DNA from 4 places in the Exiguobacterium sp. SH5S4 genome. Region 3 is predicted to be linked to each of the others. Evidence: riboswitches for the same ligand, from Rfam matches in the RefSeq annotation. Region 3 holds a riboswitch; each other region holds the start of a gene.
The links. A riboswitch is a leader RNA that binds a small molecule or an ion and turns the genes downstream of it on or off. The one in region 3 is predicted to bind S-adenosylmethionine.

Region 1: it holds a riboswitch for S-adenosylmethionine, as region 3 does, so the genes downstream of both, metK (methionine adenosyltransferase) here and msrA (peptide-methionine (S)-S-oxide reductase MsrA) in region 3, are expected to answer to the same signal.
Region 2: it holds a riboswitch for S-adenosylmethionine, as region 3 does, so the genes downstream of both, EVJ32_RS11710 (Na+/H+ antiporter NhaC family protein) here and msrA (peptide-methionine (S)-S-oxide reductase MsrA) in region 3, are expected to answer to the same signal.
Region 4: it holds a riboswitch for S-adenosylmethionine, as region 3 does, so the genes downstream of both, EVJ32_RS14085 (2,3-diketo-5-methylthiopentyl-1-phosphate enolase) here and msrA (peptide-methionine (S)-S-oxide reductase MsrA) in region 3, are expected to answer to the same signal.

What each region holds. Positions count from the first base shown of each region.
Region 1 covers NZ_SJUQ01000001.1:169,537-172,744, forward strand. The annotation lists gene pckA (phosphoenolpyruvate carboxykinase (ATP)) at 1-1,167, opposite strand, end outside; SAM riboswitch class I at 1,485-1,604, shown strand; gene metK (methionine adenosyltransferase) at 1,736-2,944, shown strand; gene EVJ32_RS00825 (YtxH domain-containing protein) at 2,986-3,208, opposite strand, start outside.
Region 2 covers NZ_SJUQ01000021.1:15,633-18,840, forward strand. The annotation lists gene EVJ32_RS11705 (TVP38/TMEM64 family protein) at 1-172, shown strand, start outside; gene EVJ32_RS11710 (Na+/H+ antiporter NhaC family protein) at 209-1,492, opposite strand; SAM riboswitch class I at 1,562-1,657, opposite strand; gene EVJ32_RS11715 (GGDEF domain-containing protein) at 1,756-3,208, opposite strand, start outside.
Region 3 covers NZ_SJUQ01000026.1:33,460-36,667, forward strand. The annotation lists gene EVJ32_RS13205 (GRP family sugar transporter) at 1-825, shown strand, start outside; gene msrA (peptide-methionine (S)-S-oxide reductase MsrA) at 855-1,373, opposite strand; SAM riboswitch class I at 1,436-1,535, opposite strand; gene EVJ32_RS16310 (hypothetical protein) at 1,580-1,741, opposite strand; gene EVJ32_RS13215 (amidase family protein) at 1,862-3,208, shown strand, end outside.
Region 4 covers NZ_SJUQ01000031.1:25,823-29,030, forward strand. The annotation lists gene EVJ32_RS14075 (methylthioribulose 1-phosphate dehydratase) at 1-164, opposite strand, end outside; gene EVJ32_RS14080 (2-hydroxy-3-keto-5-methylthiopentenyl-1-phosphate phosphatase) at 161-811, opposite strand; gene EVJ32_RS14085 (2,3-diketo-5-methylthiopentyl-1-phosphate enolase) at 808-1,962, opposite strand; SAM riboswitch class I at 2,034-2,136, opposite strand; SAM riboswitch class I at 2,342-2,444, shown strand; gene mtnK (S-methyl-5-thioribose kinase) at 2,526-3,208, shown strand, end outside.

The DNA of each region.
Region 1 (3,208 bases), on a different contig from region 3:
GAAGCAAGTCGAGAACGTTGCTTGTGGCTCGGTCACGCCGCGCTCCGTCCCGGCTAGTTTTGATGTGTAGCCAGATAGGAAGTGATACATCGCCTGCTCTTTCGTCAACTTGCTGATCGGCGGGAGCACCCCGTAAGCATCGGCCGTCAAGAAGACGATCGTGTTCGGGTGACCGGCCCGTGAAGGGAGCATCGCGTTATCGATGTATTGAATCGGATAAGCTGCTCGCGTATTTTCGGTGAGCGAGATGTTTTTGTAGTCGGGTGAGCGGTCTTCGTTCAAGATGACGTTTTCGATCAACGATCCGAAACGGATGGCGTCATAAATTTGAGGTTCGTTCTCACGCGACAAGTTGATCGTCTTGGCGTAGCAACCGCCTTCGATGTTGAAGATGCCGTCTGGTGACCAACCGTGCTCATCGTCACCGATGAGATGCCGTTCCATATCGGCCGATAGCGTCGTCTTTCCCGTGCCCGATAGTCCGAAGAAGAGCGCCGTCTCCCCGGCGTCCGAGACGTTGGCCGAGCAATGCATCGACAAGACGTGCTGTTCAGGTAATAGGAAGTTCATGACCGAGAAAATCGATTTTTTAATTTCGCCGCCGTATTCTGTTCCCCCGATCAGAATGGTACGTTTGGCGAACGAGACGAGGATAAATGTTTCTGAGTTCGTCCCGTCAACTGTTGGGTCGGCCTTGTAGCTCGGTGCATAAATGACCGTGAACGGGTCAAACGCAGCTCTCGTCGGCCACTCTCGCAAGAACAACTGCTTCGCGAACAAGCTGTGCCACGCGTACTCGGTGATGGCGCGTACAGGTAGCGTGTAGTGCTCGTCAGCTCCAGCCGAAGCTTCGAGATAATACAGCTTCTGTTTCGTCTCGAGATGGGTGAGGACTTTGTCGAGAAGAGCGGTGAACTTTTCTTCTGCGATCGGCTGATTGATCGGCCCCCAGTCCACTAACGAGTTGCTGACTTCATCTTGGACGACGAATTTGTCTTTCGGTGACCGTCCTGTGAATTTCCCTGTACTGACCGATAAAGCCCCGTCTTTCGTCAGTACGCCTTCACCGTTACGAATGGCTTCTTCCACCAGTTCTGGAACCGTTAAGTTCCGTAATACATCGGCACCCTTAATTAATTCTTCGATTTTCAGGAGCGTAGTCGCCATCCTGAATCCCACCTTTCCCCTAAATAGATGTGGATGAAATCCGCATACTTCCGCGTTTAATTAGTATGACATTTTCATTATATGTGACACACTAATCGAAAACAAGCATTTCTTTACCCTTTAAAGTAAGCGCTTTCTTACAAAGACATTCTAACATATTCTGTATAAGCGGGGAGTGAAAAAACGGAAACCGTCAAAAAAATGTTTGATATTTCACAAACATAAATGATTTCCGTGATTACGAAGAAATTTACAAATTAAGCAGATACGCTTGACAGAACGGTATGGCATTTATATGATGGTGTTCGTAACGGATACTCTTATTCTGAGCGGTGGAGGGAACAAGGCCCTACGAAGCCCAGCAACCGTCCGATCCTGTAGTCTTTTTCGGAAAAGGTGCTATCCTGAAGCGAAGCGACAGCTTCGAACGATAAGAGGGTAAGGAAGAACGATTCAACCTTTCCCATTGAACGTGGCGAAAGGTTTTTTTCATTACCGTCCCAAAGCAACGCGTAAGGGGAACGAGTACCGTCCACACATCACCCTTATTAATAGGAGGTTTTTCGAAATGTCAAACTTGAACCGTCGACTTTTCACTTCGGAGTCCGTCACTGAAGGACATCCGGATAAAATTTGTGACCAAATCTCAGATGCGATTTTGGATGCAATTTTGGCTGAAGATCCAAACGCCCGCGTTGCGGCTGAGACGTCTGTAACGACAGGTCTCGTGCTCGTAGCTGGTGAAATCACGACATCGACTTACGTGGATATCCCGAAAGTTGTACGTGAAACTGTTCGTGAGATCGGCTACACGCGCGCCAAATATGGTTTTGACGCTGAGACTTGTGCTGTACTCACAGCAATCGACGAGCAGTCAGCAGACATCGCACTCGGTGTCGACCAAGCGCTCGAAGCTCGTGAAGGTCAAATGACTGACGAAGAAATCGATGCGATTGGTGCCGGTGACCAAGGCCTCATGTTCGGTTATGCAACGAACGAGACACCTGAACTCATGCCGCTCCCAATCTCACTCGCTCACAAATTGTCACGTCGCTTGGCAGAAGTCCGCAAAAACGGAACGCTCACTTACCTTCGTCCAGACGGTAAGACGCAAGTAACTGTTGAATACGACCAAGACAACAACCCGGTCCGTATCGATACGATCGTCATCTCGACGCAACACGCAGAAGACATCACGCTCGAGCAAATCCAAGCGGACCTTAAAGAACACGTGATCGCAGCAGTCATCCCGGCTGAACTCATCGATGCCGAGACAAAGTACTTCATCAACCCGACTGGCCGTTTTGTCATCGGTGGACCACAAGGTGATGCAGGTCTTACAGGACGTAAAATCATCGTCGACACATACGGTGGATACGCTCGCCACGGCGGTGGTGCGTTCTCAGGTAAAGATCCTACCAAAGTTGACCGTTCGGCAGCATACGCGGCCCGCTACGTGGCGAAAAACCTCGTGGCAGCTGGACTTGCTGACAAAGCGGAAGTTCAACTTGCATACGCGATCGGTGTCGCACACCCGGTTTCAATCGCGGTGGACACGTTCGGCACTGGTAAATTGAGCGAGACTGAACTCGTTGAACTCATTCGTGAGAACTTCGACCTTCGTCCGGCCGGCATCATCAAGATGCTCGACCTTCGTCGCCCGATCTACAGACAGACAGCAGCTTACGGACACTTTGGTCGCACAGACGTTGAACTCCCATGGGAGCAGACGGACAAAGCGGCATTGCTTGAAGAAGGCGCAAAACGTTTCGCATAAGCATAAAAAAACGACCTTTCGCGAGAAAGGTCGTTTTTTTATTATGCTTGTGGTTTATTTTCGTTTGTTGCGTTCTCGTTGCCGAGTGCTGTATCTTTCGCCTCGACGACTTTCTCACCAATATCTTGCAAATCTGATTTTGTTTCCTGGGCCGTCTCGACGACTTTGTTCACGTCTTCTTTGACCGTGTCGACTTCACCGACAACTTTTTCATAGACGTTTTGCACATCGGTCGACACTTCTTGAATCATACCTGACGCCGAT
Region 2 (3,208 bases), on a different contig from region 3:
CATCGGTGATCAGTGGCAAGAGTTCATCCAAAGCCCGTTCCGCTTATCGATGCTCGGCCTGCTCTTGCTCGTATTGTGGGCGATCAGTCGCGGTCTCGAAGAACTTCTCAAACGGCGCGCTTTCAAAAAACGGAACGAAGAGCTCAAACGTAAACGTGAAGCAAGAACATAAAAATCCTCGAAGGCGGCCGCCTTCGAGGATTTTTGCTTAGTTGGTTTTTTTGAAACGTGGGAAGTTGAAGACGATCGCCAAGCCTCCGCAAATGAACAGGAGGAACGGATAGAACATATACGGGACGAGGGCGGGGGACGCCGTGTTCGTCAACTCGGCGGCGATGAGGAGCTGCGCCCCGTAAGGCAGAAGTCCTTGTACCCCGCACGAGAAGATGTCGAGTACGCTCGCTGACTTTTTCCGTTCGATGTCATACGTATCGGCGATATTCGCGGCAAGCGGGCCTGCTACGAGAATCGAGATCGTATTGTTCGCCGTCGCGACGTTCGTCGCACTGACGAGCCCGGCGATGCTCCATTCCGCACCAGCCCGGCGCTGAATCCGTGACGTGAGTGCGTCTCGTAAATAGGTGAGTCCACCGTTATGCGAGATGAGCCCGACGAGTCCGCCCATGAATAACGTCAAGAGCGAGATCTCGGCCATGCCCATCATACCGTCGGCCATCGCCGTGACGTAAGACGTGACGGCCAAGCTTCCGTCAATCAGTCCGATGATGCCAGCGAGCGCGATGCCGCCGAGCAAAACGAGGATGACGTTCAGTCCGGTCAAGGCGAGGACGATGACGGCGAGATACGGAATCAATTTGTACCATTCGAACGCGGCCACTTCAATCGTCGATTCTCCACTTGAGAGAACGGCTAACAGGACGGTCGTGATGATTGCGGCCGGGAGCACGATCCAAAAGTTGGTCCGGAACTTGTCACGCATGTTCGTCCGCTGTGTCCGGACGGCGGCGATTGTCGTATCTGAGATGAATGACAAGTTGTCTCCGAACATGGCCCCGCCGACAACGGCCGCGGCCGCGATCGCGATATTGACCCCGCTCTCTTGATGGATGCCGAGCGCGATCGGGGCGAGCGCGGCAATCGTACCGGTCGATGTGCCCATCGCCATCGAGATGAAGGCAGCGATGACGAACAATCCGCTCAGTAAGAGTGACGGCGGCAGGAACGTCAACGCCGCATTGACCGTCGCGTCAATCGCACCGATTGCACCGGCGACGTTCGAGAACGCGCCAGCGAGCAGGAAGATGAATATCATGATCAAGATACCTGGATTACCGGCGCCTTGGGCGATACGTTCGACGGTCTGTGTGACGCTTCCTTTCGTCATCATCGCGGCGACAATTAAAGCGATCAACGCCGCGATCAGCACCGGGAACTTGTAAAAGTCACCATAATAAATACCTGCCCCGATAAAGAAGACGAGGAAGACGAGCAAGGGCAAGAGCGCCCATTTGTTAGCTGTTGGTTGTTCCAATCGATTCACCTCATTTCATAGAATAGAAAAAGAGAGCCTTCCGAAAAAGGCTCTCTGTAAGAGACACCCTTTTCATCTTTCGAGCAGAACGCTCGCTGGATTTGGCACGGGTTACCCGCTGCCGAGACATCTAAGGGCCAGTCCCTCCGTCTCTCTTGATAAAAAGTCGTCATGATGTAGTTGTTAGACACGTTTTCTAACGTACCTGTTTCAAATCGGGTTGTCAACAGAAATCCCCCTGCGCCAATGGACGCGGGGGGAAGTCATGTCGTCAAAAAATTATAATGGGCGACGCGGTTACGACCGGCGTACTTGCCGCCGACGTAAAGGGCCCGGTCAGCGTTACGAATCGTATCATCAAGCCGTTTGTCGCCGAACGCTTGAATCGTATCGACGCCGATCGAGGCGGTCACGGGAATATCGACCCCATCGACACGGAACGGCTTATCTTCAATCTTCTGTCGAATCCGTTCGGCGATATCGACGGCTTGGTCGACGTCGCAATGATTGAGCAGCAAGATGAACTCCTCGCCCCCGTAACGGGCCGCAAAGTCATCGGTCCGGAGCACTTGCCGAATTCGCCGTCCGAACTCTTGGAGCACGCTGTCTCCGACTTGGTGACCGTGCGTGTCATTGATTTTTTTAAAGAAGTCGATGTCGAGCATCGCGACTGAGATCGGGTACATCGAGCCGTCCGAGATTTGTTGAATCCCATACTCGTAGAACGCGCGCGCGTTGGCGAGCAGCGTCAAGCTATCGGTGCGGCTTTCCGTGTATAGGCGGTCGCGTTCGTGGCAACGGCTGATTGTTCGGTTGAACGACTTCAACAGTTTCATCATCTCGTTTTGAATGATGGGCGGATAGCCATAGACGTGTTCACCGATCATGACGATGCGTGTGCGGATCCCGTCAATCTCTTCTGACTGGACCGAGATGAAGCTGTGGTAATCGTCATGAAACGCTTCTGACAACGCTGCGTCCCATTCGAAGCGCATCTCATAATCGACAGACTTGGCGTGTGGATGGCGCGCTTCAATCAAGTCGAAGACGATCGGACGGTCGATCGGCTGTCGCGTCAACAAATCGAAATAGAGCGTTCGGTCGAACAGGACGAACTCGACAAACCCTTTATCATATTGGTTGAGGCGCTCACATTGACTCAAGAACACTTCAATCGCCTGGGCCTCGCTTTGAGACAGGGAGACGGCCTCTTTCGCTTCATCGTACTGTTCGATCAATGACTTGAACGCGTCTTGGCGCCCTTTTTGGATCATCAACCGCTTAATAAAGAACGTGAGGGCGGCCGCGATGCTACTGACGACGAGCAAGTTCGTCTCACGGAAGAACGACGCGGCAAGGATGAAGACGAAACTGACGATGTACGTGTAAAAAGCGATATTCAGAAAATCACGGACCGGGATATCGACGCGGAACCACCAGCCGACTTGATACTTTTGAACGACCGTGTTCAAAATGATGGCGCTGATCAGACCGATGAGCGGAACGAACGAATCCTGCGAATAGAAGCCAAGACCGGTCTCACCGCCGAGTGCCAAGTAAACACTTGCCGGGATGGCGATTTCTAAAAATGACGTGATCGCGTTCCAAGGATAAGTGAACCGGAAGCGGCGGAGCGCGACGCGCGGTTTTAAGTTGGCGAACTGAAAGACGAGGAGTCCGATTTGGTTGACGAGGAGCGCCGTCTCAAAATCAAAG
Region 3 (3,208 bases):
TGGGGGAGTATCCCGCTTATCGTATCTATTGTCGGCGGCAAGCCGATTCAACAATTGGTCGGCACGACGATCGGCGCGATGGTAATGGCGACTGTCATCGCGCTCGTCTTCAAACCAGAGTTCACGACGCTCGCGATCGTGACTGGTTTCATATCGGGTGTGTTCTGGGCGCTCGGACAATACCTTCAATTCCAGTCATTCCAAATTTTGAGCGTCTCGAAAGCGATGCCAATCAGTACAGGGATGCAGCTTGTCGGGACATCACTGTTCGGGGTCATCGTCCTTGGGGACTGGAAGACGCCGACTGAACTATGGCTCGGCTTCTCGGCCCTCGTCTTGATCATCATCGGGGCCGTCATGACGTCATATCAACAACATAAAGAATCTGACAGCAGTAGTGCTTTGAAAAAAGGGCTACTCGTGCTGCTCGTTTCGAGCATCGGTTACGTGACGTACGCCGTCCTCACCAACTACTTTGAGGTCGATGGCATCACCGCCATCCTACCGCAGTCACTCGGGATGTTCATCGCCGCGCTCTTGTTCAGTCTTCGTGAAAAAGATGTGAAAAAGTTTGATCCGAAGACGTTCAAGAACATCTTCGCCGGGCTTGCCTGGGGGATCGGGAACTTCGGGTTGTTCGTCTCGAGCGGAGAAGTCGGCATCGCCACGTCGTTCGCACTGTCTCAACTGAACGTCGTCGTCGCGACACTCGGTGGCATTTACTTGCTAAAAGAAGAAAAGACGTCGAAAGAACGCGTCTTCGTGTTTATGGGGATCGGTCTGATCGTGGTCGCCGGTTTTATGTTAGGGCTCGCGAAGAGCTAAAAAAACGACGGGTATGAGGCCCGTCGTTGTCAGCTTGTCCACGTCTGGTCGATGAACTCGTCACGGCCAGATTGTTTCCGGTCCGCTTTATAGTGGGCCGGATTTTTTTTATGATAATCTTGATGATAGTCTTCGGCCGGGTAAAAGACGTCAGCCGGTAAGATTTTCGTCACGATCGGTTGTTTGAACTTTCCGCTCGCAGCGAGCGCGTCGCGGCTCTGTTCTGCTTTCACGCGTTGTTCTTCCGTATGATAGAAGATGGCGGGCGCATATTGTTGCCCGCGGTCTTGGAACTGGCCGCCGTCGTCGGTCGGGTCAGTCTGAATCCAATACAGTTCGAGCAAGCGCTCATACGCGAACTGAGACGGATCGAACGTGATCTCGACGACCTCGTAATGACCGCTCGTGCCTGTCTTGACGTCTTTATACGTCGGATTGTCGACGTGTCCGCCCGTATAGCCGGATACGATGCCTTCGATGCCTGGCTGTTCTTCAAACGGTGTCACCATGCACCAAAAACAACCGCCTGCGAATGTAGCTTTTTCCAAAATAAAATCCCCCTCATGTTCATTCCAAAAAAAGCGCCCATGTCATCGACATGAGCGTTTTGTCATATCGTCCAAGGCGATGCCTTGCTGGAAGTAGCACCTTGCCGAAGCAGGTTGCTGTGAAGTCATAGAGCCAGGTCTCTCGTTCACTCAAGATATCGATATGTAGTTGGTGACAGCATCATATCATCTGTCTCGTTTAAACGTCAACGATTTGGTGTGCGCCGAAGTTGAAATAGCGTGGCACCAACAATCAAGATAATGAGGGCGATGGACGCAGGGAATGCCCACGGCAAATCATCCCCGAACAATTGTAGAAAGAACAGGGCGAACACGGACAGTAAAACAAGGATGTAAGAGCGGGACATGGCTACCTCCAATAACGTTTCTTCTAGTGTATCAAGTTGCACATCCAATGGCGATAAAAAGAAGGGGATTCGATGCATTCAGCGAATACCGAATAACATTGCCTATAAGGAGGGAATTGGATGCAAGACTTATTTGAACTAGACATCGAGACCGCACAGTGCGGCTATAAAGAAGGGACGTTCACGGCCCGGGACGTGACGGCCTACTATTTGACACGGATCGCTAGCTTGAACGATAAACTGAAAGCGGTCATCCAAGTGAACCCGGACGCGTTGTTCGAGGCGGAGGCGGCCGACCGTGCCTACCGACGCGGAGACCGGCTGCCACTCCTCGGTATTCCCGTTTTACTCAAGGACAACATCGAGACGGCGGGACTCATGAGGACGACTGCCGGCGCCGTGGCGCTCGAGCATCACTTTGCGGGTCGTGACGCTGAACTCGTCCGCCGCCTCCGTGAGCATGGGGCGGTCATTCTCGGCAAAACCAACTTATCGGAATGGGCCAATTTTTTGACGGAGGACATGCCGAACGGATGGAGCGGGGTCGGTGGCCAGACGCTCAATCCGTATGGTGACAATCTCGACGTCGGCGGTTCGAGCTCTGGCTCGGCGGCTGCCGTTGCGGCGAACTTGACGATGCTCGCCGTCGGCAGCGAGACGAGCGGGTCGATCATCCATCCGAGCGTCCATAACGGCATCGTCGGCATCAAACCGACGGTCGGGCTCATCAGCCGGAGTGGGATTATCCCGATTTCGCGGTCGCAAGATACGGCTGGTCCGATGGCGCGGACGCTCCGCGACGCGGTGCTCGCACTAGAAGCGATGTGCGGGGAAGACGACTCGGACCCGGCGACGACACATCTGCCGGCCGGTCCACCGTACCGGACGTGTCTCGACGAGCGTCAAGCCGTCGGCATGCGCGTCGGTTTCGTGAAGGCGGAACTGTCGGATGAAGAACAGACGCTCTATCAAGAAGCGCTGGCGTTACTCAAAGCGAGCGGGGTCGAGCTCGTCGAAGTCGACCTGCCGTCAAACGACGGACTTGACCAAGGCGACGTCCTCTACCATGAGTTCAAGCTCGGGATTGAGGCGTATTTGGCGACGACAGCGCTCCCATATGAAACGCTCAAGGACTTGATGGACTGGAACAAGCGTCACCCGGAAACGATCCCGCATGGACAAGTTACGTTCGAGAAAGCGAATCAGTTATTAGGGCGTTTGACCGAGTCGAGCTACCTAGAGCGACGCTTAGCCGACGTCCGGCACGCGAAAACGGACGGCCTCGATCGTTTATTGATGGAACAAACGCTTCACGCCCTGGCGTTGCCACACGACTTGAATTACGATATGGCGGCGAAGGCAGGGCACCCGACGGTCACGATCCCATACAAGCTCAAACAGAGCGGGGCACCTTTCGGGCTGTCATTCACGGGTACGAGCTATGCGGAACGAGACCTCATCCGCATC
Region 4 (3,208 bases), on a different contig from region 3:
GCGGTCCGTTTTCGTTTATCGCGTCCGCTCGCCGTGACGAGGAAGGTCAGCGGGTCGTCGGAGACACGAATCGCCAAATTGCCACTCGTTCCGGGGAACCAGTCGCGCGCGGCGAGTTCGTCTTTAATGTCGGCGAGTTCAAGCCAACGTGCGGTCACGCTCATACGTGCACCTCCTTCATGTGATGGGTGATGTCGTCGAACGTCTCGAACGGGGCGTAGGCGATGCCTTCTGCTTCACAGAGCGTGATGAGTTGCCCACGGGCGTAGACGAAATCGGCCCGTTTGGCGATCTCGAAGTCGGTCACCGAGTCACCGATGACGATCAAGCGATCAACGGGATCGACGATCGTCCGGGCGATTGTCGGTTTGCAGCAACCACAATCATTCGTGCAATGCGCGTCACAGGCGTAGGGCCAGTCGACGCGTACCGTCTCGCCCGAGAAGTCGGCGACGTTACAGTAGATGTGGTCCGGCGCGACGTGGTCTTGCAAGATCGGGTACACGAAAAAGTCCATGCCGCCGCTGACGACGTCGAACTTCCAAACTTGTTGCCGGACTTCTGCCAAAAACGTCGAGAAACCTTGGCGCAAGGTGATGCGGTCCAGCAAGTAGTCACGGTACGCCGAAGCGTCAGCGCTCGGCAACAGCTGGAACATCTGTCCGACCCCGGAGCGGATCGAGATGTCTTGAGCGAGCACGTCGTCTTTGAGCGCGTGCCATTCGGGCGGTGCGAACGCCCGCATCAAAGCGATGATGTTGTCCTCGGCCGTGATCGTCCCGTCGAAGTCACACAAGATGTGAATCGTCATTGTTTTGACCACGCCTTTAGCGCGGCCTCGAGCTCGTTCGTCTGGCTCGCCACGCCCACTACTTGCTCAATCGCTTGTCGGAACGCCCGGGCCCCGGCAGCCGCGCCGTCTGGGTGACCGTGGATGCCGCCGCCGGCGTTGATGACGACGTCTGTGCCGAAATCACGGATGATGTCCGGGACGAGCCCCGGATGGATGCCGGCCGACGGGACCGGTAGAATCGGCTTCGCCCAGTGCGGCCGAGCACTGCTATCCCGAATCGCGAACGCCTCATCGGACGGTGTCGCGAGTGAACCGTATGGGGACGGGAACAGCGTCAAGTCGGCCCCCGCGAGGCGGAACAATTTCCCGAGCAAGAGCGAGTGGCTGATCGAGCCGGTCAAGGCGCCGGCGAACGCCGGATGCGCCAAAATCGGGACGTTAATTGTTGGATCGCTCGCGAGTTCGCGGAGTGTGTCGAGCCCGTATGTATAGACGTTGAACAACAGTGCCGTCGCGCCCGCCTCGATCAAGCGGAGCGCTTGGTCACGTAGCCCGAACACCGGACCGCTGAGCGTGATGGCATAGAGCGAACGTTTCCCGGTCGTTTCGAACTGTTCTTGGATGACGGCCGCCCCGATTTTAGCTCGTTCAAGCGACGGAGTGAGCGGATTATCGTATAGGATTTCATCATCTTTGACGATGTCGATGCCGCCGGCGAGCTGGTCTCGAAGTTGCTGTTCTAAGAAGCGTAAATCACGGCCGATGATCCCTTTAAAGATGCTCATGACGAGCGGGCGATCATGGACGTCGAGCAACTCACGAACGCCTTGAACACCGAACTTTGCTCCGGGGAATTCAGACGCAAGCGTTTCGGGTAACGTCAAGTCGATCAAGCGTACCGAGTCATCGAGCGATAATTTCCCGAACGTCGTCGTCAAGATGGATGAGAAGTCGGGCGTGACGTTATGGAGCGGATAACGGATTGTGAAGCGACTCGTCGTTTCCGTGTGCGTCGTTGAGACGACCTCGCCCCGATACGCCTTTAATTGTTCTTGCTCTAGGTGGGGCAGTTCCGTCCATGTGCCGACGGTCAGTTCAAGGGCGATTTTCTCGGCGACAGTCGCGACGCGGTTCGTCCGGCTGATTTCATATGTGGCAGTAATACTCATGTTCGTTCCTCCTTCCGGTCAAACAAAAAATGACCCCATGCCGAGGCAAGAGGTCATCATAAAAAAATGAACTCTTATCTCTCAGCTTACGCTGCAAGAATTAGCACCGTGCCCAATCGGGTCGGTTGCTGCGACATCATCGGGCTTGTCCCCTCCGTCTGCTCTTGATAAGAATGTATTTTGAAGTTGTGAAATTTAATTGAATTTTGTCACACAATATCCGGTTCGTCAATTCCTTTTTTTGAGAAAAAATAGTTGAATTCATTGTTTCTATATATGCCCGGGAAAAGACAACACCGGGTCCGAAAATTGACGTTGACAACTTGGTGCTCGAGTAAGTAACATTCATCACAACAAGTTCACACAATCGAATATGACACTCTTATCGCGAGTTGGCAGAGGGAATTGGCCCGATGACGCCGCAGCAACCGACCAGTAGGCACGGTGCTACATCCACCAGACATACGTCTGACAGATGAGAGGAACAACCGTTACGGCTGTGCCTCTTTCTCGCGGAGAAAGGGGCTTTTTTTGTGGGGAATATACCGAAAGGGGAAACAGACATGGCTTATCAACCATTTACAGAACAGACAGTCGTCGAGCACGTCAGAACGTTAGGGTTACTCGAAGATGGGGGCATCGCGCATTGCGAGGAGATCGGGGACGGCAACTTGAACCTCGTCTTCCGCATCCGTCAAGGCGAAACGAGCCTCATCGTCAAGCAGGCGCTACCGTATGCGAAAGTCGTCGGAGAGAGTTGGCCGCTCACACTTGAACGGGCGTGGATCGAGCAGCTCGCGTTGCGCGAATTCGCTAGCGTCGTCCCGCGTTTCGTCCCGGTCGTTCTCGGCAGTGACCGGACGCTCGCCTACACGATTTTAGAGGACTTGTCCGACTTTGATATCGTCCGGACGGGCTATTTGGAAGGGAAAACGTATCCTGAACTCGCCCGTCACATCGGTGAGTTTTTAGGACAGACGTTGTTTGAGACGTCAGACTATACGGCCGGCCCGATTGAGAAGAAGCGGAAAGAACGGGATTACTACAACCCGGAACTGTGCGACATCACTGAAAAACTGATCTTCACCGATCCGTACAAAGATGCCGAATCGAACAACATCGAAACCGCGCTCCGTCAGGACGTCGAAGCGCTTTGGCGTGACCAGAAATTGAAAGTGGAGGTCACGAAACTGAAAGTCGGTTTCGTCACGAAACACGACGCGCTCTTGCACGGAGACTTACATAC